2 regions of the Aureimonas sp. SA4125 genome follow, and region 2 is predicted to be linked to the other one. Evidence: predicted binding sites of a transcription regulator. Region 2 holds the regulator's gene; the other holds the start of a gene.

Region 1 (11,248 bases), 2.2 Mb from region 2:
CCAGTAAGCGCTTTGCGACCTGAGCCGTGGACGTGAGCCTACCGAGATGCCGCCGTGACGAAAGTTGCGGCGGCAGCGTCATGCCGGCTCGGCGCCTTGAGGATCGGGCGACACGGCACGTCGTTCCAGGAGGCGTCACCCCCGCCGTGAATTGTCAACACTGTGTTGACAGTCAGGCAGCATCGCTCGGCCTTTGACGCCTGTGCGGTAGACGCCATTTGAGGCTCACGTTTCAGCCGGGAAGGAACCCGCCATGCTCGACCAGATCAAGGGCCTCCATCACGTCACCTCGATGGCCGCCAATGCCCGCGACAACAACGCCTTCTTCACCGAGACGCTCGGCCTTCGCCGGGTGAAGAAAACCGTCAACTTCGATTCCCCTGATGTCTACCATCTCTATTATGGCGACGAGGTCGGCACTCCCGGCTCGGTCATGACCTATTTTCCCTTCCCGCACATCGCCAAGGGCAAGCCCGGCGCCGGCGAAGTCGGGGCGACCGCCTTTTCCGTCCCGAAGGACAGTCTTGGCGCCTGGGAGACGCGGCTCGGCGACGCCGGCGTCGCCGGTCTCTCCCGCGATAGCGTCTTTGGCGCCGGTCGCCTGCATTTCGAAGGACCGGACGGCGACGGTTTCGCGCTGATCGAAACCGAGGACGATGCCCGCACGCCCTTCCTCGGCGGCGGCGTCGATGCCGATGCCGCGATCCGCGGCTTCCATTCGGTACAGCTGCGGCTGCGCGATGGTGGCGCGACGAGCGAGCTTCTGACCTTCATGGGCTATGAGGAGGTCGAGCGATCCGGTGCGGTGACACGCCTTCGGGTAAAGGGCGGCGGCGTCGCCGACGTGATCGACATCGAGACGCTGCCCGGTGCGCCCGCCGCGCGCCAGGGTGCCGGATCGGTCCACCACGTCGCCTTCGCGGTCGAAAACCGCCAGACGCAGCTCGAAGTGCGCAAGGCACTGATGGACACGGGATACCAGGTGACGCCGGTGATCGACCGCGACTACTTCTGGGCGATATACTTTCGCACACCCGGCGGCGTTCTCTTCGAGGTCGCGACGAACGAGCCTGGATTCGAGCGCGACGAGCCGCGGCAGAATCTCGGGCAGGGTTTGATGCTGCCGGCGCGCTACGAGCCTTCCCGTGTCGCCATTATCGCCCATCTACCGCCTTTGTAAGTTCCTCGCTGTTCCACGAGCCCGTCATGATATCCTTAGACACTTACCATCACGCCGGGCATGTCGCCTCGCCAGGGGCGCCGCTCCTGTTTGTGTTTCACGGGACCGGCGGCGACGAGCGGCAGTTCTTTCACCTGGGGCGGCAGATGCTGCCCGAGGCGCACCTCGTCTCGCCCCGCGGCGACGTCGCGGAGATGGGGGCCGCGCGCTTCTTCCGCCGCAAGGCAGAGGGGCGCTACGACATGGAGGACCTCGCGCGGGCCACGGCGAAGATGGCCGCCTTCGTGGCGGCCAAGATCGAGGAACACCGGCCGAGCCGGGTCCTGGGTCTTGGCTATTCCAATGGCGCAAACATCCTCGCCACCGTCCTCATGGACCGCCCGGGATTGTTCGATGCCGCGGTGCTGATGCACCCGCTCATCCCCTTCAAGCCCGCGCCGCGGGGCAGACTGGACGGAACCCGGGTTTTGATCACGGCCGGCCGGCAAGATCCGATCTGTCCGCCGGCGCTGACCGAGCAGCTGGCGACCTTGCTGTCATCTGAAGGAGCCGACGTCGAGACCGTCTGGCATCCCGGCGGCCACGAAATCCGCGACAGTGAACTCGATGCCAGCTCGGTCTTTCTCGCCGGTGCGGCAATCCGTTCCGTCGGCGAGGCCGGTACGAGCGAGGCATGATGGCACGGGCAGCGAGCGCCCGTGCGAACGTCGTGAACGAGGAGCCTGGGCATGAGCGAAGGAGCGATCACCCTCGAGGAGGGAACGAGCAAGGGCGTGTACCGCCTGCAGGGGCCGGACGATGCGGTGGCCGAGCTCAGCTTCTCCAAGGCGGGGACGACAATGATCATCATCGACCATACCGACGTGCCCGATGCCCTTCGCGGCCAGGGCGCGGGCTTGCGCCTGGTGGAGCGTGCCGTGGCCGATGCCCGCGCCGTCGGCAAGAAGATCATCCCGCTCTGCCCCTTCGCCAATGCGCAGTTCGGCAAACATCCCGAATGGGGCGACGTCCTCAAGCACTGACCGACCCGGCCAGCCCCCAATACGCCCGGTTGCGCGAAAGCGCGTCCGGCTGAGTGCGGGACGGCAGCTCCTGCGGTCGATGCGGCCGCAATCGCGGGATGCTTGTTCGAGCGGATGGTGCGCCGTCGCGCGATTGCGACTCACGCAGCCGATCACGCTGCTGAGGAGCCAGAGCTGCTGGCGCCGCCGGATCAGCTGCGCTGGCAGAGCACGAGCACCGGGCCAGGCCATCGCCTCCCCGGTCGGCGAAACCGCTCATGCCATGCCCTTGCACCGAAGCCGCCCGCTTTACTGGAAATTCCGCCCCTTCGGCAGCACCGCGCGCATAGCACTGTCCGGCGGAAGCTCCGACGAGGCATGATGCGACGAGGCGAGAGCCGGCCGCGCGCCGCGCAGCACGGCAAGCAGCGTGCCGCGTCCCGTCTCGATCGGCCGGCGGACCTCGTCGGCGCGGGCCAGAAGGCTGCCGAGCGAGGCGGCGACGCCGCCCCGCCGGCCGCGGCGGCTGACGGGCAGCGGGCTTTTGACATGGTCTGCCGGGGCGACATGGCCTTCCCCGACAAGGCCCCCTGTGGCGACGGCGGCGAGAAGCCCGGTGAGGTCCTCGGCATGCTCGGCGACGACATGGATGACGCCCCGGTCCGACTGCATGCGCCCGGTCACCTTGATGAAGCGGGCGCCGAGGACGACCGGGCGAAGCGCCTCGAACAGCTTTGGCCAGACGATGATGTTGGCCGTGCCCGTCTCGTCCTCGATGGTCATGAAGATCACCCCCTTGGCCGAGCCCGGCCGCTGGCGCACCAGGACGAGGCCGGAGACGGTGACGCGCCGGCCGGAGGGCAGCGTCTCCAGCGTCTCGTTCGTCATCACCTTCTGGGCCCTGAGCACCGTGCGCACGAAGACGACGGGGTGGGCCTTCAGCGACAGCGACAGGAACCGATAGTCGTTGATCACCTCTTCGCCGAGCGGCATCGGCGGCAGATGTGCATCGGGCTCCTTCTGGAGGTCGGTGGCATCGGCCCGCTCGAACAGAGGCAGGCGTTCGGCGGCCCCGTTCGGATCGAGCGCCTCGGCCGCCCAGAGCGCGTCGCGCCGGGAAAGGCCGAGCGAGCCAAAGCAGTCACCGTCGGCGAGCCGCTCGATCGCCCCGCGCTTCAGCCCCGAGCGCAGCCAGAGATCGCGGACGGAATCATAGGGCCCCGACCGCAGACGTGTCGCGACGAGCTGTCCCATTTCGGCTTCCGAGAGGCCCTTGATCTGCCGGAAGCCGAGCCGGACGGCGTGGTTCGAGCGGATGTCCTTCTCCATCTCGCGGTGACGCCGCGCCAGAGCACGCGGGTCGAAATCCGATGGTTCGAGGCTGCAGTCCCAGGTCGAATGGTTGACGTCGGCCGGGCGGACGGCGACGCCGTGGTCGCGGAGGTCCCGCACGATCTGCGAGGGCGCGTAGAACCCCATCGGCTGGGCATTGAGGAGGGCGGCGGCGAAGACGTCGGGATAATGGCACTTCATGTAGCAGGAGGCGTAGACGAGGAGGGCGAAGGAGGCGGCATGGCTCTCCGGGAACCCGTAGCCGCCGAATCCCTCGATCTGCTTGAAGCAGCGCTCGGCGAATTCCCTGGAATAGCCGTTGCCGACCATGCCCTCGATCATCTTGTCGCGGAACGTGTGGATCTTGCCGGTGCGCTTGAAGGTCGCCATGGCGCGGCGCAGCTGGTCGGCCTCGCCCGGCGTGAAGCTCGCGGCGACGATCGCCATCTGCATCGCCTGCTCCTGGAACAGCGGCACGCCGAGCGTCCGGTGCAGCACGGCGCGCAGCGCCTCGTTCTCGTAGACGGGCTCTTCCAACCCCATGCGGCGCTTGAGATAGGGATGGACCATGTCGCCCTGGATCGGGCCGGGCCTGACGATCGCCACCTGGATGACGAAGTCGTAGAACTCCTTCGGCCGCAGTTTCGGCAGCATCGACATCTGCGCGCGCGATTCGATCTGGAAGACGCCGAGCGTGTCGGCCCGCCGCGTCATCGCATAGGTCGCCGCGTCGTCGGCATTCTTGGAGAGGTCGGCGAGCGTCAGCCGCCCGCCATGGTGCGCTGGATAGTTCGCGGCGAGAAGGTCGAAGCCGCGTCTGAGGCAGGACAGCATGCCGAGCGCCAGAATGTCGATCTTCAGGATCTTCAGCTCGTCGAGATCGTCCTTGTCCCATTCGACGATGGTGCGCCCGTCCATGCCGCTGTTGAGGATCGGCACGACCTCGTCGATGCGCCCGCGGGTGATGACGAAGCCGCCGACATGCTGGGAGAGGTGGCGGGGAAAGCCCATCAGCTCGTTGGCGAAGGCGAGCACGTTCTCGGTCACGGGATCGGCGACGGAAAGCCCGGCTTCCGCCGCCTCGCGCTCCCCGACATCGCCGGCATGATGGCCCCAGACCGAGCCCGACAGGGCCGAGACCGCGTCGTCCGAGAGACCGAAGGCCTTGCCGACCTCGCGCGCCGCCGAGCGGCCGCGATAGGTGATGACGGTGGCGGCGATCGCCGCATTGTCGCGGCCATAGGCCTCGTAGATGTGCTGGATCACCTCCTCGCGCCGCTCGTGCTCGAAGTCGACGTCGATGTCCGGCGGCTCGTCGCGGTCGGGCGAGATGAAGCGCTCGAAGAGGAGCCCGGTGATCTCCGGATCGACCTCGGTAATGCCGAGGCAGTAGCAGACCGTGGAATTGGCCGCCGATCCCCGGCCCTGGCACAGGATCTGCCGGGAACGGGCAAAACGGACGATGTTGTAGACGGTGAGGAAATAGGGCTCGTATTTCATCACGGCGATGATCTTCAGCTCGTGCTCGATCTGCCCGACGGTCTTCCCGGACACGCCGCCGGGATAGCGCCAGCGGGCGCCCTCGTAGGCCAGGCGCCGCAGCGCTTCGGCAGGCGTCCCGTCGAGGCCGAGCGACTCGTCGGGATATTCGTATTGCAGCGAGGACAGATCGAAGCCGAGTGCCTGGAAGAAGCGACCGCTCTCGCAAAGGGCGCTGGGATGGTCGCGGAAGAGGAGCGCCATCTCGGCCTCCGCCTTCAGATACCGCTCGGCATTCTTCGACAGGATGAAACCGGCCTCGGATATCGTCACATGGTGGCGGATGGCGGTGAGGACGTCCTGCATCCGGCGCCGGTCGGGGGCGTGGTAGAGGACGTCGTTCGTCGCCATCAGCGGGACGCGGCTTGCCGCCGCAAGTCGGGCCGCCCGGGCGAGCCGCCGGGCGTCGCCGCCGTCATGGCGCGGGGCGACGGCGAGATGAACTGAGCCGGCAAAGTTTTCCTGCAAGGCACGGAGGCAGCCTCCTGCCTGCTCGCCTGCCGCCTGCGCTTCTCCGTCATGGCTGGCACCGAGCCCGCCGGGAGAAAGCAGCGCCAGATGCAGCCCTTCGCCGCCATCCAGGAGATCGCCCAGATGGAGAACGCAGTCGCCCTTCACCGTGCGCAGATTGCCGAGGGTCAGCAGCCGGCAGAGTTTCCCCCAGCCTTCCCGGTCGCGCGGATAGGCGAAGATGTCGGGGGTCTCGTCCTTGAAGACGAGGCGCGCGCCGGGAGCGAAGGGAAAGCCGATCTCGCGCGCCGCCTGGTGCGCCCGTACCACGCCCGCGACGGTGTTGCGGTCGGCAAGGCCGAGCCCCCCCAGCCCCTTGGCCTGCGCCGTGCCGACGAGTTCGTCCGGCTGCGAAGCGCCGCGCAGGAAGGAAAAGCTGCTCGCCGTGCCGATCTCGGCAAAGCCTGAAACCCCGCCCCTCCCCCGAGGAACGGCCGGGCGGCGGCGGGCGGGGGGACGCAAGGGCGCCGACATCAGGCAAAGATCCCGTGCATGAACCAGCGCGCGACCGGATCGCCATGGCCGCCCTCGCCGGGCGCCGCCGCCTGCTCCTTGCGAAACAGCCAGAATCGCCGCCCGTCGGCATCCTCGATGCGGAAATAGTCGCGGGCGCGCTCGGTCCCGCCCAGCCACCATTCCGGCGCGATGCGCTCCGGCCCCTCGACCCGGCGCACCACATGCAGCGCCCGGCGCCAGCGAAAGTGCATCGGCACGCCGTCCGGCACCGCGAAGGTCGCCTCCACCACCTCGGGCGACCCCAGGAGCCGGACCGGGCGGGGCGCTTCCTCCCCCCTCGGCAGCGCCATGTCGGCGGCCATGGCCGGGCGCGACGCCGCCCCGCCGCGCTGCGACCCGGTGATGGGCGGCACGGTGATCGCCGGGCGGATGCGCATCGCCCTTTCGGGCCAATGGCTGGCGCGGGCCTCGATCTGCAGCACCTGGTCCTCGCCGAGCCGGGCACCCAACCGGTCGATCAGCCCGGCGAGATCGCCGGCCAGGCTCTTTTCGCCCGAAAGATCCTCCTGGCGCTCGATCATCGTCTCTTCCGCCAGCACCGAGAGGCGAACCAGATCGAAGCCGAAGCCGGCGTCGATCTCCTCGCCAAATCCCTTCAGCCGCTCGCGGAAGAGAGCCGAGATGCGCTCGGGCGCGCGCAAGGGGCCGGAGGCTGCGACCGTGACGCGCTCGACCTTGCCGTCGGCGCGAAACAGCGACAGTTCCAGCCGTCGTGCCCCTTCGCCGCGCCGCTCCAGCGCCTGGCAGAGGCGCTGGGCGAGAAAGCCGGTGATGCGCTCGATGTCCCCGGCCTGGCTGATCGGCGCGGCAAAGCGCCGTTCGGCGATGAGGGCGGGGACCGTGCGGCGCGGGCTGATCGGCCGGTCGGCAAGACCCAGCGCCTCGTCGAGCCGGGTCAGGAGGTCGGCGCCGAACCGTCGCGCCAGGCTCTGCCGCGGCAGGCCTGCCAGCGCCCCGATGGTCTTCAGGCCGAGCCGCTCGAGCTTTGCCGTCCTGTCCGCGCCAAGCCGCAGGGCACCGATCGGCAGCGGCGCCACGGCGGCGTGCTCCTGGCCTTCGGCGATGTCCGCGCCCGAAGACCTGGAAGCGGCGGCAAGCGCCGTGCCGGCATGCCCGGCGATCGCGGCCCGGGCGAAAAATCCCTGGTGGAACAGCCGGGCAAGAAGGTCGTCCATCAGCGCCTTCTCGCCGCCGAAGAGATGGCCGCAGCCGGAAATATCGAGAACGAGGCCATGCGGCGGATCGAGCGCGACGAGCGGGGTATAGCGGTCACACCAATCGGCCACGGCGCCAAGGAGAACGGCGTCCGCCGCCCTGTCGGCCGCCACGACGTCGAGGCCGGGAAAGCGGGCCCGGGCATCGGCAAGGCCAAGACCCGGCGACAGGCCGAGCGTTGCCGCCCCCTCGCAAAGCGCGGCGATGCGGTCGGCATTGGCGAGCCGCTCGTAAAGCACGAGCGGCGCCGCGGCGGCCGCGTCACGACGCCCGTCGGAGCGCCAGGACCGACCCAGACGGTCGCGCCGGATCCGATCCGTCGACAGCAGCGGGAGCGAGATGGCGAGCAGGCGGCTGGGCGAGGGCTTGGAAGCGGCGGTCATGGGGATTCCATTGCAGGAGAAAATGCTGGGATCGGCCGTCACGGGCCTTTTCGACGGTAACGGCGAAGACGGGATGGCCGATGAGTTTGGGCGCCGGCTCGCCTCGGCCCCTTGCCTGGTCAAGCACAGGGCCGGGCACGAAACCGGGTACGAAGTCCGGAACGGCCGCGGCCGGGGCGGGTGCGATGCGCAGCCGGAGCGGTGCGGCCGTGGCTTCCGGGCGCCCGCTCTGGCGCAGGAGCAGTAACGGGCGTCCGGCCCGGCCGGCGCGCAGATGCAGCCGGCGCGTGCCCTCGAGCCCGAGAAGCCGCGGATTGCCGCGCACTTCGAGGATGGTCAGCGCAGGCGCCGGCGAGCGCGCCGCTTCCTCGCCGGCCCAGACCGCCTGTTCCAGCCGCGGCGTGCGCACGAGGACGAGGCCCGCCGGATCGAGACCATAGGCGGCAAGACCCGGCCCATAGGGCATGCCGCCCTCGGCAAAGCCGTGGGCACCGCCGATCCAGATGGCCGGACGGCCGGGGCTGGCGCCAAACAGCACCGCCAGCGCCAGGGCGAAGCCCGCGCCGCTGCCGCTGCCGCGCGTCTCGTCGACATGGATTTCGGTCAGCCCGCTCCCGGGAAAGCCGCCGGCCAGCGCTTCATCCGCCGCAGCGACGCCGAACGACGCCCGTCGCTGCCGGATCGCGGCGCTGCCGACGTCCCTTTCCGGCACCACGCCTGCGGGCATCGACGGCGCGGCAGCGGCGGACAGCCTGTTCGGCGGGATCTCCAGCCGATGCACCGCGCGGCCTTCGATCAAGGCGATGCGCGCGGCCAGTTCCGCCACGGTTTCGCGTTGCGCCGCTTCACCGCTCCGTCCCCGGAAGAACGCATTTTCAGACATGACGATCTCCCTCGGCCCGCACCGCAGCCGTTCCGCCCTCTCTCCCGGAGAGGTCTTGTTCTCTGTATGTTCCTATGGATTCCAGAGGGGCCGGAGAGAGTCAAGAAGAGTCTTTTTCGGAATATTTTCCTTTTATTATGAAACCCTCGGGAGATGAGGGGTCATTCGCACCAGGAAATGGCCATAGATTCCTATGCAGCCGGGGAGAACCAAGGCATCGGCAGGCGGCTTCGGCCGGCTGGAAACAGCTCGGCCGATCGCCGCGGGACTTTCCCTGTCCCCGTCCTTTTTCATCCAACGGCCGCGCCTTGCGCGCGAAACGCCTCCGCGGCATTCGAATCGGGAGCAGACCTCGCCCCGCAGCCGCGCACGCCCTATCATGCCAGGCGATGGCAGCGGGAAGGAGCATCATGGCAAGGCATGACCAGAGCGGCGACTGGGGCCGGCGGATGGCGCCGAGCCTCGAGGAAATCGAGGCGCTGGCACTGGAAGCCTATGCCGGCCTGCCGCAGGAGTTCCGGCGATTGTCGGGCGACATCCAGTTCATCGTCGCCGACTTTCCCGAGGACTCGATCGTCGAGGAAATGGGCCTTGAGAGCGCCTTCGACATTCTCGGCCTGTTCGAGGGGCGTCCGATCGGCGATCCCGGCCTTGCCGTCACCGGCGAGATGACGAATCGCATCCTTCTCTATCGCCGGCCCATTCTCGACTACTGGTCGGAGCACGAGGAAGCGCTCGGTACGCTCGTCGCGCATGTGCTGATCCACGAGATCGGCCATCATTTCGGCCTGTCGGACGATGACATGGAAGAGTTGGAGGCGCAGGCCGGATAGGGGGCTCGCGTTCGGCCGGCGATCGCCGGCCCCATGCTCGGAAGACACGGGGTGTTCGAGCAAGCGGCAGGGGAAGCCGGAAATGCTGAAGGGAGGCTGCCACTGCGACGCCGCCCACTGGACGCCTCATGGCGATCCCGGGTCCGACGACGGCCTGCAATTGCATGCTTTGCCGCCGCTACGGCGCGCCCTTGGGCCTATGGGGACGCCTGCAAAGGCCGATCCACCGCGTGAAAGGCTCTTCTGCCCGGGTTGCAGCTGCGTTCTGGTCCGGCGCGGACGGCAGGACGAGCTGGACGGCCGATACCGCCTGGCGGTCAATGTCAGGATGGCGCTGCCGGAGGCCGTCGCCGATCTTCCCATCCATCATTCTGATGGCCTGGCCACTTTCGAGGATCCTTCCGCCCGACGGCCGCTGCGTACCCGACATGTCGTTCTGAGCTGACGCTCCCCCAGGAGGGCGTCAGGCTCCGAACTCCGGAACGAGGGAGATCATCCCGTCACTGCGCGTGGAGGTCGAGCGACCAGGACAGCGTCGCCGGCAACGGTGTCCACAGACCCGTCGTCACCCCTGCCGCGCGCAAGGCGGCAGCGGTCCACGCGTTGCAGCCGGCAAACGCGGTAAAGCGCCCCGTCGCCTCGTAGAAGCGATCGAAGGCGCCGTAGCCCGCGGCACCGACCAGAACGGGGCGACCGGCTTGATCGCGGGCGAGTGTCTCGAGGACAAAGCCCATGAGGGCGGCAAAGCCGGCATCGCGGTAGTGTCCGCGCTCGTGGTGGAAATTCCGACATTGAAAGGTGTGGCTGAGGCGGTCACCGGATAGGGCGGCTAAGGTGGAGTTGCGAGACTTCAACCTGACCGGAGAACCCGATGACCGAGGACAGACTACCGCTTGCCGAGCTTTTTGCGAAAGCCGGGGACGGCGATTTCCTGAGAACGATAGCCGAGAGCGTGATGCAGCTCCTTATGGAGGTCGACGTTGAAGGCATGATCGGCGCCGGGCGCCACGAACGGACGCAGGAACGGGCGACTTATCGCAATGGCTACCGCGACCGCTCGCTCGACACGCGGCTCGGCTCGTTGCAGCTTCGGATACCCAAGCTTCGGCAGGGCAGCTACTTCCCGCCGTTCCTGGAGCCGAGAAAGCTCTCGGAGAAGGCCTTGGTTGCCGTCATTCAGGAAGCTTGGATCAGCGGCGTTTCCACCCGGCGGGTCGACGATCTGGTACAGGCCATGGGGCTGTCGGGGATCGGCAAGAGCACCGTATCGAAGCTGTGCAAAGACATCGACGAACGCGTCGGCGGCTTCCTCGACCGTCCTCTCACTGGCGACTGGCCCTACCTCTGGCTGGATGCGACCTACCTGAAGCAGCGCGAGGGTGGACGCATCGTTTCGGTCGCCGCCATAATCGCCGTGGCCGTGAACACGGACGGCAAGCGCGAGATCGTCGGCCTTCACATCGGCCCCTCGGAAGCGGAGACGTTTTGGTCGAGCTTCCTCAAGAGCCTCGTGCGCCGCGGCCTGTCCGGCGTGAAGCTCGTGATCTCGGATGCTCACGAAGGGCTGAAAGCCGCCATTCGCCGGGTGTTCAGCGCCTCCTGGCAGCGCTGCCGGGTGCATTGGATGCGCAACGCCCTGTCGTATGTCCCGAAGGCGCAGCAGAGCATGGCGGCGGCCGCGCTGCGCCAAGCCTTCGCCCAGCCCGATCGTGCTAGCGCCAGCCAGGCGCTGCGCCACGTCGCCGACCAGCTTCGGGGAAAGTGTCCAAAGCTCGGGGCCTTCATCGACAACAGCGAGACCGACGTGCTGGCGCACATGGATTTTCCCAGTCAGCACCGGACCCGGATCCATTCGA
Region 2 (11,248 bases):
CATCAGGTCTCCACTCGCCCGGAGGCGATCGTTTTCGGATCGTCATTTTCCTGCGGCTGTGTAGCATAGGGTGGGGGAGAGACAAGGCGGCGAGGGCGCGCATGAGTGCGGCCGAGGGCGGGCGCGAGGGTGGGATCGGCGATCGGTCGGCGACCGCGCGTGGCGCAGTGCGGCCGAGGCTCACGCTCGGACAGCACCTTGCCAGGGCGAGGGACGGCATTTCCGAATGGCTGTCGCGCCAGGTCGATATAGAGGCGGGAGAGCGCACCGGCTTCTTTATGATCCCGGCCGCCTTGATGCTGGGGATCGGAGCCTATTTCTCGGGTCCGACGCCTTCCTCCCTCTGCCTGCTGGCGCTCTTCACGGTCATGCTGCTGCTAGGGAGTCGCCTGGCAGGACGGTCTGCCGCAAAAACCTTTATCGTAGCGCTTGCCGCGGCTGCTGCCGGTTTAGGCTTTGCGGCGTGGGAAATGCAGCGCACGGGCACGACGATCTTTGCCGGCGAAGCGACGGTACGGATCGAGGGTACCGTCGCCTGGCGCGACCAGGACGCCAAGGGGCGCTATCGCTATCGCGTCGATATCACCGGGACCGAGCGGCCACATCTGTCGCGCGCGCCCGAGCGCGTCCAGATCCTCGTCTCCAGCCGCCACGAGCCGATCGGCATCGGCGGCCGCTATCGCGGGCTCGTTCGGCTGCGCGCACCGTCGGGGCCGGCCTATCCCGGCGGCTACGATTTTGCCTTCGGCAATTTCTTCGCCGGGCTCGGCGCCACCGGCTTTGCCCTCGGACCGCCCGAGAGGGCTGATGAGGCGGCCCCGCCGACGGAATTGTCGCCGGGCCAGCGTATCCTGCGCCTGCGCCTCGACGTCAGCGCGCGTATTCGCAGCAGCATCGGCGGCGCGGAAGGGGCCGTCGCGTCGGCGCTGATCACCGGCGACCGGGCCGGTATTCCCGACGACGTCGAAAGCTGGCTGCGCACCACCGGCCTGTCGCATGTCCTGTCGATCTCGGGCCTCCACATGGCGCTCGTGGCAGGCTTTGCCATGGCCGTGGTCCGGGTGATCCTGGCCGCGATCCCCTGGTGCGCCCTGATGCTCCCGGTAAAGAAGATCGCCGCCGTCGTGGCGCTCTGCATCGCCGGCTTCTACCTCCTCCTCTCCGGCAGCAACATCGCTTCCGATCGCTCCTTCGTCATGCTGTCGATCGTGCTTCTCGCCGTGCTGTTCGACCGGCCCGCGCTGACGCTGCGCAATGTCGCCATCGCGGCGATCATCGTCCTCGCGCTCGAACCGCATGCGCTGATGACGGCTAGCTTTCAGATGTCCTTCAGCGCGACGGCCGCGCTGGTCGGCGTCTACGGCGGATTTTCGCGGTGGCGGGCGACGCGGGAGGAAGACCGGAGGTCGCGTGCCTGGCCGACGCGTACCCTGCTCTTCCTCGTTGGCCTCGGCGCAGCGTCGCTGATCGCCGGGGCCGCGACGGCGCCCTATGCCGCCTATCATTTTCAGCGTGTCGCGCCCTATGGCCTGGTCGCCAACCTTCTCGCCGTGCCGCTTTTCTCGTTCTGGATCATGCCCCTGGCGCTGATCGCCATGGTGGCGATGCCGCTGGGTCTCGATTCGCCGCTGCTGGTACTGATGGGATACGGGCTGACGCTGGTGTTCGAGATCGCGCATTTCCTGCACGATCGTCTGTCGGACGAGCCGACCGGCATCATGACGGCGAGCGGTCTCCTCGCGCTGACCCTCGCGCTCGCCTTCCTCTGCTTCCTCTCCAGCCGCCTGCGCTGGGTCGCCGTTCCACTTGCCGCCATTGGCCTCCTCCTTGCGCCCGACCGCTCGACGCGGCCGGACCTCCTCGTCTTCGAGGACGGCCGGCAGGTGGCGATGATCGATGAGGCGCATCGTCTCATCCCCCGGCTGCCGCGGCCGAATGCCTTCGTGCAGGAGCAGTGGGTGAGGGCCTTTCCGGAACAGCCGGGTGCTGGCTTCGAGGCGCCGGCTGGCCGGCCGGCGCTCTCGTTTCAATGCGAAGCGCTTTCACCGGCCCCGGACAAAGGGTCAAATTTCCCCGCCAGGGTCACGGCCGCCGCCGACTCTGCTCCGACCGCCGACAATGCCACGGCGCCAGGCCTTCCGCCCGCCGGGGCAAAGACCTTTCAGTCCGCTGGCGTAAAACCCACGACAATCGCCAGTTCGCGACGACAAAGGCCGATGGCCTTCTGCCGTGCGACGACGAGAGGCGGTATCCGGGTGACCTGGACCGACGACTATCGGCAAACCGGCCGGGCCTGCGACGAGGGAGATGTCGCCATCGTGGCGCGCGCCATCCGGCTCGATGCCTGCCGCTCCGGCGCGATGTTGCTGACGCTCAAGACCCTGCGCCGAAGCGGCTCGATCGCCGTCTACGGCGATGGCCCCGGGCCGCGCCAGGTGGCATCGATCGATTCCGCGCCTGAGCCCTGGAATCGCCACCGCGACGCACCCTGGCCGGAGACCTGGCGGAACCCCTCGACCGCGGTGTCATCGCAACCAGACGTGTCGGCACAACCGGACTCGTCGGCACAGCCGGACTCGTCGGCGCAATCGGACCCGGCGGATTCGCTCCTCGGCGTCAGCCCCGCAGGCGAGCGGATCACGCCTGACGGCCGGCAGACTACACCGACGTTGGCCCAGCCCGCATCGGCTGCATCCTCGTCTCCATGACGCAACCGGGGAGGGATGCACCGGCGGGCAGGCGCGATGTCCTGCGAGAGGCCCCGGCGTTTGTCAGTACCGTCGAATCAGCCCGACGAGGCGGCCCTGGACCTTGACCCGGTCCGATCCGAAGATGCGGGTCTCATAGGCCGGGTTTGCCGCTTCCAAGGCGATGGTGTTGCCGCGACGGCGAAAGCGCTTCAGCGTCGCCTCCTCCTCGTCGACGAGGGCGACGACGATGTCTCCAGGCGTCGCCGTGTCGGCACGCCGGATGACGACGGTGTCGCCGTCGAGGATGCCCGCCTCGATCATCGAGTCGCCCTTGACCTCCAGGGCGAAGTGTTCGCCCGCACCCAGCATGTCGGGCGGCACGAAGATCTGCTGCGTGTTGTTCTGGATCGCGGCGATCGGAACGCCCGCGGCGATGCGACCCATCATCGGAATGCCGACCGCGCTGTTCTCGTTGGAGACGGCGCGCGGGCGCTTCTGCAGGGAGGCGACTTCGGCCACCGGCTCGGTGCGGGCCCGGGAGTTCTCGACGATGCTCGGCGTGAACGCCGTCCGCTTCGGCATCTGCGTCACCGAATCGGGCAGTCGCAACACTTCCAGCGCGCGAGCGCGATTCGGCAGGCGGCGAATGAAGCCGCGTTCTTCGAGTGCGGTGATCAGCCGGTGGATGCCGGATTTCGACCGGAGGTCCAGCGCATCCTTCATCTCGTCGAAGGACGGCGGCACGCCGACTTCCTGCAACCGTCCATGAATGAACATCAGCAGATCGTGCTGCTTGCGCGTCAGCATCGGTGAGAATCCCTATAAAACAAAACCTGAACAAACCTATCTGTTCTAGTTGTGTTCCGCAAGGGGCGGTGGCGCGACTGCCTCAGTCGAGCAGGATGTAGCGGCAGGGGTCGCCGGCTCTTGCGGCGGACGCGAACGGCTCGCGCCGGAGCAGTACGTCGGCCCGGGCATAGACCGAGAGGAGGGAGGAGTCCTGGCGTGTGATGGGCATGACGACCGGTGTCAGGGCCTCTCTCTCGCCAAGCGTCGCGCGGATGAAATCGGCACGCAGATCATTGGCCGGCATATCGGTGCCGAGAACGGCGTTGCGGTACATCGGAGCGCTCGGGCATCCGGCCAGCGTCGATACGAGGGGTCTCAGGAAGAGCGTCGCCGCCACGAGGCTGGACGCGGGATTTCCGGGAAGTCCGACAAGTCGCATCGAGCCGATGCGACCTGCCATCAGCGGCTTGCCCGGACGCATGGCGACCTTCCAGAAATCCGGCGTGACGCCCTTCTGCGCGAACACGTCGGCGACGAGGTCGTGGTCCCCGACGGAGGCGCCGCCGATGGTGACGAAGATGTCGACGTGCTCGGCGAGGGCGCGGTCGAGAAAGCCGCCGATCTCGGCGGCATCGTCGCGCGCGATGCCGTAGTCGAGGGCCACGCCGCCGGCCGACGTCACCATCGCCGCGACGCCATAGGAATTCGACGCGACGATCTGCGACGGACCGATGCTCTCGCCGGGCAGGACGAGCTCGTCGCCGGTGGCCAGCACCGCGATGCGCGGACGCCGTCGGACCGACACCTCGGGGTATCCGCCGCTGGCAGCCAGCGCGATCGCCCCGGCGGACAGGCGCGTCCCCGCCGGCTGCAGCACGGCGCCGGCGGAAAAATCGGCACCGGCGCTGCGGATATGGCGTCCGGGGACGGCGGCCTCCAGAAGCAGGACCTCGCCGTCCGAAACCCGGTCGGCGTTTTCCTGGATGACGATGGCGTCGCATCCCTCCGGCACAGGCGCGCCGGTGAAGATGCGGACGGCCTCGCCAGGGCCGGGGCGCCCCCCGAAGGCGCGCCCGGCGGCTGATTCACCGACGACCCGCAGGCGCGACCCGGAGGCGGTCGCGTCGGACGCACGCAGCGCGTATCCGTCCATCGCCGATGCGGCGAAGGAGGGTTGGGTGCGGAGGGCAGCCAGATCGCTGGCGAGAATGCGGCCGTATGCGGTGTTGAGGCCGATCGTCTCCGTGCCCTCGACGGGGACGGCGCCATCCATCAGGAGGGCGAAGGCAGCCTCGACGGAGATCAGGGTCACGCCGGCTCCGCGGTGGCCGACCAGTCGCCGGAACGGCCGCCCGACTTCTGGAGCAGGCGGATGCCGGAAATCTCCATGCCGCGGTCGACGGCCTTGGCCATGTCGTAGATGGTGAGGCAGGCGACGCTGACCGCCGTCAGCGCTTCCATCTCGATGCCGGTCTTGCCGCTGACGCGCGCCGTCGCGGTCACGCGCAGGCCCGGCAGCGCGGGTTCGGCGGTGATTTCGACCGAGACCTTTTCCAGCATCAGGGGGTGGCAGAGCGGGATGAGATCGGCGGTCTTCTTCGCCGCCATGATGCCGGCAATGCGCGCGACGGCGATGACGTCGCCCTTCTTGGCGCCTCCCGCCTCGATCAGCGCCAGCGTCTCCGGCGCCATCAGCACCAGCCCTTCGGCGCGCGCCACGCGAACGGTTTCGGCCTTGTCGCCGACATCCACCATGGCGGCCGCGCCCGTGGCGTCGAGATGGGTGAGCCCGCTCACGCGGCGGTCCCGACCGGCTGCCGCGCGAGGAGGTGGCGCGTGGCGGCCTCGACGTCGTCCTGCCGCATCAGGCTCTCGCCGACGAGGAAGGTCGAGATGCCGGCGCGCTGCAGCCGGGCGCAGTCGCTCGGGGTGAAGATGCCGCTTTCGCCGACGAGCAGCCGATCGGGCGGCACGAGCGGCGCCAGTCGCTCGGCGACGGCAAGATCGGTGTCGAAGGTCCTGAGATCGCGGTTGTTGATGCCGATGAGGCGAGAGCGCAGCGTCAGCGCCCGTTCCATCTCGGCCGCGTCGTGCACCTCGACGAGGACGTCCATGCCGAGATCGATGGCGGCCGCTTCGAGATCCGCCGCACAGGCGTCGTCCACGGCCGCCATGATGATCAGGATGGCATCGGCGTTCCACGCCCGGGCCTGCAGCACCTGGTACGGGTCGAAGAGAAAATCCTTGCACAGGGCGGGCAGGGATGTCGCCGCGCGTCCTGCCATGAGAAAGGCCGGGCTACCCTGGAAGGACGGCCCGTCGGTGAGGATGCTGAGGCAGGCGGCGCCGCCGCGCTCGTAGGCGCGGGCGAGAACCGGCGGGTCGAAATCGGCGCGGATGAGGCCCTTCGACGGGCTGGCCTTCTTGACCTCGGCGATCAGCGCGAAGTCGCCGGCGGCATGCTTGCGGCCGAGGGCGTCGGCAAATCCGCGCACCGGATCGGCGGCGCGCGCCAGTGCCAGCATCTCGCCTTCCGGCCGGGCCGCCTTCGCGGCGGCGATCTCCTGTCGCTTGTAGGTCTCGATGGCTTTCAGGATGTCGGTCATGCCGCGCCGCCCCGGTTGGTTGCCGCGATGAGGCGGGTGAGGGCGGCAAGTGCCCGCCCGGAATCGATCGAGTCCCGCGCCAGCACCAGGCCAGCCTTGAGGCTCTCGACCCGCCCGGCCATGGCCAGCGCGCCGGCGGTGTTCAGAAGAGCGATGTCGCGATAGGCGTTGATATCGCCTTCCAGCACCGCGCGCAGCGCCACCGCATTGTGCTCCGCGTCGCCGCCCTTGATCTCGGCAAGGTCGGCGCGTCGAAGGCCGAGTTCCTCGGGCTCGATATGGAAGCGGTCGATGACGCCATCGCGGAGCGTGACGATATCGGTGCGTCCGCAGACGGTCATTTCGTCCAGGCCGTCGCCGTAGACGATCCAGGCGTTTCTCGCTCCCAAGGTACGCAGCGTCTCTGCCAGCGGCATCAGCCAGTCCGGCGAGAAGACGCCGACGAGGAGATGCTCGACGCCGGCCGGATTGGCGAGGGGCCCGAGAAGATTGAAGACGGTGCGGGTACCGAGCTCGACGCGGCTCGGGCCGACGAAGCGCATGGCGGCGTGGTGGGTCGGCGCGAACATGAAGCCGAGCCCTGCCTCGGCGATCACGCGCGAGATCTCGGACGGGCTGAGATCGACCTTGACGCCGAGGGCCATCAGGACGTCGGCAGAGCCGGAGCGCGAGGAGAGGGCGCGGTTGCCATGCTTGGCGACGGTGATGCCGCAGCCGGCGAGAATGAAGGCGGCGCAGGTCGAGACGTTCAGCGTTCCGGCGTGGTCGCCGCCGGTCCCGACGATGTCCACCGCGTCGGCGGGCGCCACGACCCTCAGCATGTTTGCCCGCATGACGGCGACGGCCCCCGCGATCTCGTCCACCGTCTCGCCGCGGACCCGCAAGGCCATCAGGAAGCCGCCGATCTGCGACGGGGTCGCTTCGCCGGCCATCATGACGCCAAAGGCCTCCTCCGCTTCGGCGCGCGACAGGGCGGCACCGCCGGCGACCTTGGCAAGAAAGGGCTTCAGCGTGTTCGTCATTGCGGCGAAGCCTGTACCGCGCGGATCGTCGCCGGGTAGGTCACGACCGACGTCTCGCTCTGCAGGCGGTTCACGTAGGACTGGAGAAAGTCGTTCGCCAGCATCGAGTCGAGCTGCGCCGTCTGGCCCTGCGGGAAGTTCGACATCGGATCGGCGGGCGGCGCGACCTGCGTCACCTTGATCAGGAGCTTCGACTGACCGTCCGCGGCATCGGCCGTAGCGACGAGGCCGGAGACCCCGGAGAAGAGGGCGCGGACGCCATCGGCGCCGATCTCGGAGACGCCGCTGCGCCGTGTTACGGCATTGACCGTCTGCTTCGGCAGGGCCTCGCTGGCCGCCAGCGCGTCGAGCGTTTCGCCGGCGTCCAGACGCTTCTTCAGATCTTCGACCTTCACGCCGAGAAGCCGCCGGGTCTCTTCGGCCTTCCAGTCGCCAACGACCTGATCCTTCACCTCGGCCAGCGGCCGGTCATGCGCCTCGTCGATCCTGGTCACGTCGAAGAAGACGAACCCGGTCGAGCCGACGGTGACCGGCGTGTTCTCGACGCCGACATCGCTCTCGAAGGCGACCTTCAGAATCTCTTGCTGTTCCGGCAGATCGGGGACGGTGCTGCCTTCCGGCGTCTGGCCGGCCAGCGAGATGGCGGGAATCGTCTTCACCTCGAGCCCGGCCTCCTTGGCGGACTCGGCGAGGTCGGCGCCGCCGCCGCGGGCATTGTCGTAGGCATCATAGGCCGCACGGACCTTTTCGCTCGCGGCCTGCAGCGATATGTCTCTCCGGATGTCCTCCTGGACCTCCGCGAGCGGCTTCTTGATTTCGGGCTGGATCTCGGTGACGCGCAGGAGGACGGGACCAAAGGTACCATCGACGACGTCCGATACCGCGTTGGCACCGAGCGCGAAGGCGGCGTCGGCGATGGCCGGCACCGGGATCGCGGCCTTCGTCAGAAGGCCGAGCTCCGTGTCGGCGACACTGCGGCCGCTCGCCGTGGCGAGGTCGTCGAACGTCTTGCCGGCGGCCAGCGATACCTTGGCAGCTTCTGCTGCAGGTCGGTCGGGATAGACGATCTGCTGGATCCGCCGCTGTTCGGGTGTCGTGAATTTCTGGCTGTCGGCGTCGTAGGCCGCCTTGATCTCGGCCTCTGTCACGGCAGCCGGGTCGGCGATCGCCTCGGGCGTCAGGGTGGCATAGGCGATGCTGCGGTACTCGGGCGCCGCATAGCGCTGCTTGTTGGTGTCGAAATAGGTCTGCAGGACGTCGTCGGCGGGCTCGGCGATCGGCTGCACCGCGGCGGGCGCGATCGTCAGATAGTCCGCTGTGCGCCGCTCGCCGTTGTAAAGGCCAAAGGCCTGCTTCACGAGTTCGGGGGCCGTCGCGCCCTCGGAGATCGCATCGACGATCTGGCTGCGCACGGCCGCTTGCTCGCGGTTGCGGATGAAGTCGTTTTCCCGCATCCCGACATTGGCCAGGAGATCGCGGAAGTTCGTGCGCGAGAACCGGCCGGCCTGGTCGTGGAAGGACGGGTCGTCGGCGATCAGCCGGGCCAGACGCTCTTCCGAGAGGCCGAGACCGATCTCGCGGCCCTGCTCTTCGAGGACGGCCTCGGCGACGAGCTGGCTGAGGACACGCTGGTCGATGCCGTTCGCGATGGCTTCCTCGCGCGTCGGCCGTCGTTGCAGTTCCTGCGACAGCTGCACTTCGGCCTGACGGTAGGCCAGGCGGTAGTCCTCCGTCGTCACTTCGCTCTCGCCGGCCGTGATGACCGTATTGGACGAGCTGCCGGTGAAGAACTCGGAGAAGCCGGTGACGACGAAAGCGATGATGATAAGACCGAGCAGCAGTTTTGCCACCCCGCCGGAAACGCTCTTGCGAAGGCTGTTCATCATCGATCGGATTCTCCCGCAGACGTCCGCGCGGCGCGAGCGTCTTCATGTCCGCGATTTCAGCTCCATGGTCGCCACGAACGACCGAGGGAGGCCCCGCCGGTGGACGCGTCGGCAGGCTTCACGCTCTATTAGGAAAATGCTGTGCCGGCGCGCAAGTCGGCACCATGATTGATTTCGCGTTTCTCCGCCGCTAGGCAGGCGCAGCGGGGGCGCCGATACGCTTGTTGGAGGATAGAATGGGCAATCGTGCGCTGATCGCAGGCAATTGGAAAATGAACGGCGACAGAGCCGCTCTGGCCGAACTCGGCCGGATCGTCGAAGCACAGGCGGCGCTTGCGGCCCGCTGCGACATGCTGATCTGTCCGCCCGCGACGCTGATCTCGCAAGCCATCGAGGTCGCCGGCAAGGCGGTGGCGATCGGTGGGCAGGACTGCCATTCCGGCGTCTCCGGCGCCCATACCGGCGATATCGCCGCCGAGATGCTCGCCGATCTCGGGGCCAGTCATGTTCTTGTCGGGCATTCGGAACGGCGCGCGGACCATGGCGAGAGCGACGAGATCGTCCGCGGGAAGGCTCTTGCCGCCTGGCGCGCCGGCCTCGTCGCGGTGATCTGCATCGGCGAGACGGAAGACGAGCGCGGCGCCGGCAGGACGCTCGACGTCATCGCCCGCCAGCTCGCGCTCTCGCTCCCGGATGACGTGACGGCGCGGTCGACGGTCGTCGCCTACGAGCCGGTCTGGGCGATCGGGACGGGGAAGACAGCGACAGTCGCCGATGTGGAGGAGGTCCACGGCTTCATCCGCAACACCTTGAACGATCGCTTCGGGCCGGAGATTGGCGTTGCCGTGCGCATCCTCTATGGTGGCTCGGTCAAGCCGTCGAATGCGGCCGAACTTCTCGGCGCCCGCAATGTCGACGGGGCGCTGGTTGGCGGGGCGAGCTTGAAGGCTGCCGATTTCATCGCGATATGCCAGAGCGTGCCGTCGCCCTGAACGCCGTTTGATGCGAAAGCGTTTGGAATAAGTCGAACCCTCCTATAGAAGGCGCGCGTCTCCTCAAAAGTCGTGTGCGAAGCTGATCATGGATACAGTCCTTATTATCATTCATCTGATGATCGTCGTTGCGCTCATCGTCGTCGTGCTGTTGCAGCGCTCGGAGGGCGGGGCGCTCGGCATCGGCGGCGGCGGCGGCGGCCTGATGACGGCGCGTGGCGCCGCGAACGCGTTGACGCGAACGACCGCCATTCTCGCCGGCCTGTTCTTCATCACGTCGCTCGCTCTCGGACTGACGGCCCGTTATGGATCGCAGCCGACCGACATCCTCGACCGCCTGCCGGCGTCGGAGGCTGGCACGGCAGGTGCGGCTGGAGCGGCAGGCGCCGCCAGCGGCAACCTGCTCGACCAGCTCGGCGGCGTACCGACGGACGATGGGGCCGCACCGACGACGCCGGCTGCACCGGACGCCGTCACGCCGACGACCGAAGCGCCTGCATCCGGGGCAGCCGATGCGCCGTCCGCGACACCGGGTGCTGAGACGCCTGCGGTTGGAGCCGACGCGCCCGCTGCGGCGCCGGCGGCACCGAGCGACTTGCCAGCGACGGCGCCGGCCGGCACGGCACCGGTCACCGGCGCCTCGCCGGTGGTGCAGCCGGAAGCGACGGCGCCGGACGCCGCGGTTCCGGATGCGGCCACGTCGCCCGCGGAAACGCCGTCGCCGGATGCCGCTCCTGCCGAACTGGCGCCGTCCGCACCGGCGACAGGCAATGGCGGCTCGGGTGACGCGACGTCCCCCGCAACGTCGCCGGCCGGGCAGGCGAGGCCGGTCCAGTAGGGCCGGACCCGAGCGACAGGTAACCAGCAGGGCGCTCCAAGCGCCCTGTTTCATTTTGCGGCCGGATACGGACTGGCCGAATCGACCCACAGCAGTTAACTGGAAGCCCCATGGCGCGATATATCTTCATCACCGGCGGCGTGGTCTCATCCCTTGGAAAAGGCATCGCTTCGGCGGCCCTCGGGGCTCTCCTGCAGGCACGCGGCTACCGCGTGCGCCTGCGCAAGCTCGATCCCTATCTGAACGTCGATCCGGGCACGATGAGCCCGACGCAGCATGGCGAGGTCTTCGTCACCGATGACGGCGCGGAGACCGACCTCGACCTCGGCCATTACGAGCGCTTTACCGGCCGTCCGGCCAACCGGCAGGACAACATCACCACCGGGCGGATCTACAAGGACATCATCGCCCGCGAGCGGCGCGGC

What was found. The regulator LexA, encoded in region 2, represses DNA repair genes until DNA is damaged. The targets are predictions, from matches to a motif close to TGTTCNNNNTGTGTTCNG.
Region 1: Sa4125_RS21620 (metallopeptidase family protein) is a predicted target of LexA. The motif match lies at 8,673-8,690, and genes of this name have one in related genera.

What each region holds. Positions count from the first base shown of each region.
Region 1 is NZ_AP025032.1:4,562,822-4,574,069, forward strand. It holds gene Sa4125_RS21585 (SH3 domain-containing protein) at 1-7, shown strand, start outside; gene Sa4125_RS21590 (ring-cleaving dioxygenase) at 254-1,180, shown strand; gene Sa4125_RS21595 (alpha/beta hydrolase) at 1,207-1,857, shown strand; gene Sa4125_RS21600 (GNAT family N-acetyltransferase) at 1,909-2,202, shown strand; gene Sa4125_RS21605 (error-prone DNA polymerase) at 2,491-6,036, opposite strand; gene Sa4125_RS21610 (DNA polymerase Y family protein) at 6,036-7,532, opposite strand; gene Sa4125_RS21615 (hypothetical protein) at 7,555-8,559, opposite strand; gene Sa4125_RS21620 (metallopeptidase family protein) at 8,970-9,392, shown strand; partial or broken gene Sa4125_RS24350 (GFA family protein) at 9,475-9,832, shown strand; gene Sa4125_RS21625 (DUF2459 domain-containing protein) at 9,893-10,246, opposite strand; gene Sa4125_RS21630 (IS256 family transposase) at 10,264-11,248, shown strand, end outside.
Region 2 is NZ_AP025032.1:2,397,279-2,408,526, reverse strand. It holds gene gltX (glutamate--tRNA ligase) at 1-3, opposite strand, end outside; gene Sa4125_RS11150 (ComEC/Rec2 family competence protein) at 102-2,708, shown strand; gene lexA (transcriptional repressor LexA) at 2,772-3,497, opposite strand; gene glp (gephyrin-like molybdotransferase Glp) at 3,580-4,791, opposite strand; gene moaC (cyclic pyranopterin monophosphate synthase MoaC) at 4,788-5,276, opposite strand; gene trpC (indole-3-glycerol phosphate synthase TrpC) at 5,273-6,085, opposite strand; gene trpD (anthranilate phosphoribosyltransferase) at 6,082-7,107, opposite strand; gene Sa4125_RS11120 (SurA N-terminal domain-containing protein) at 7,104-8,993, opposite strand; gene tpiA (triose-phosphate isomerase) at 9,230-9,985, shown strand; partial or broken gene secG (preprotein translocase subunit SecG) at 10,074-10,604, shown strand; gene Sa4125_RS11105 (CTP synthase) at 10,934-11,248, shown strand, end outside.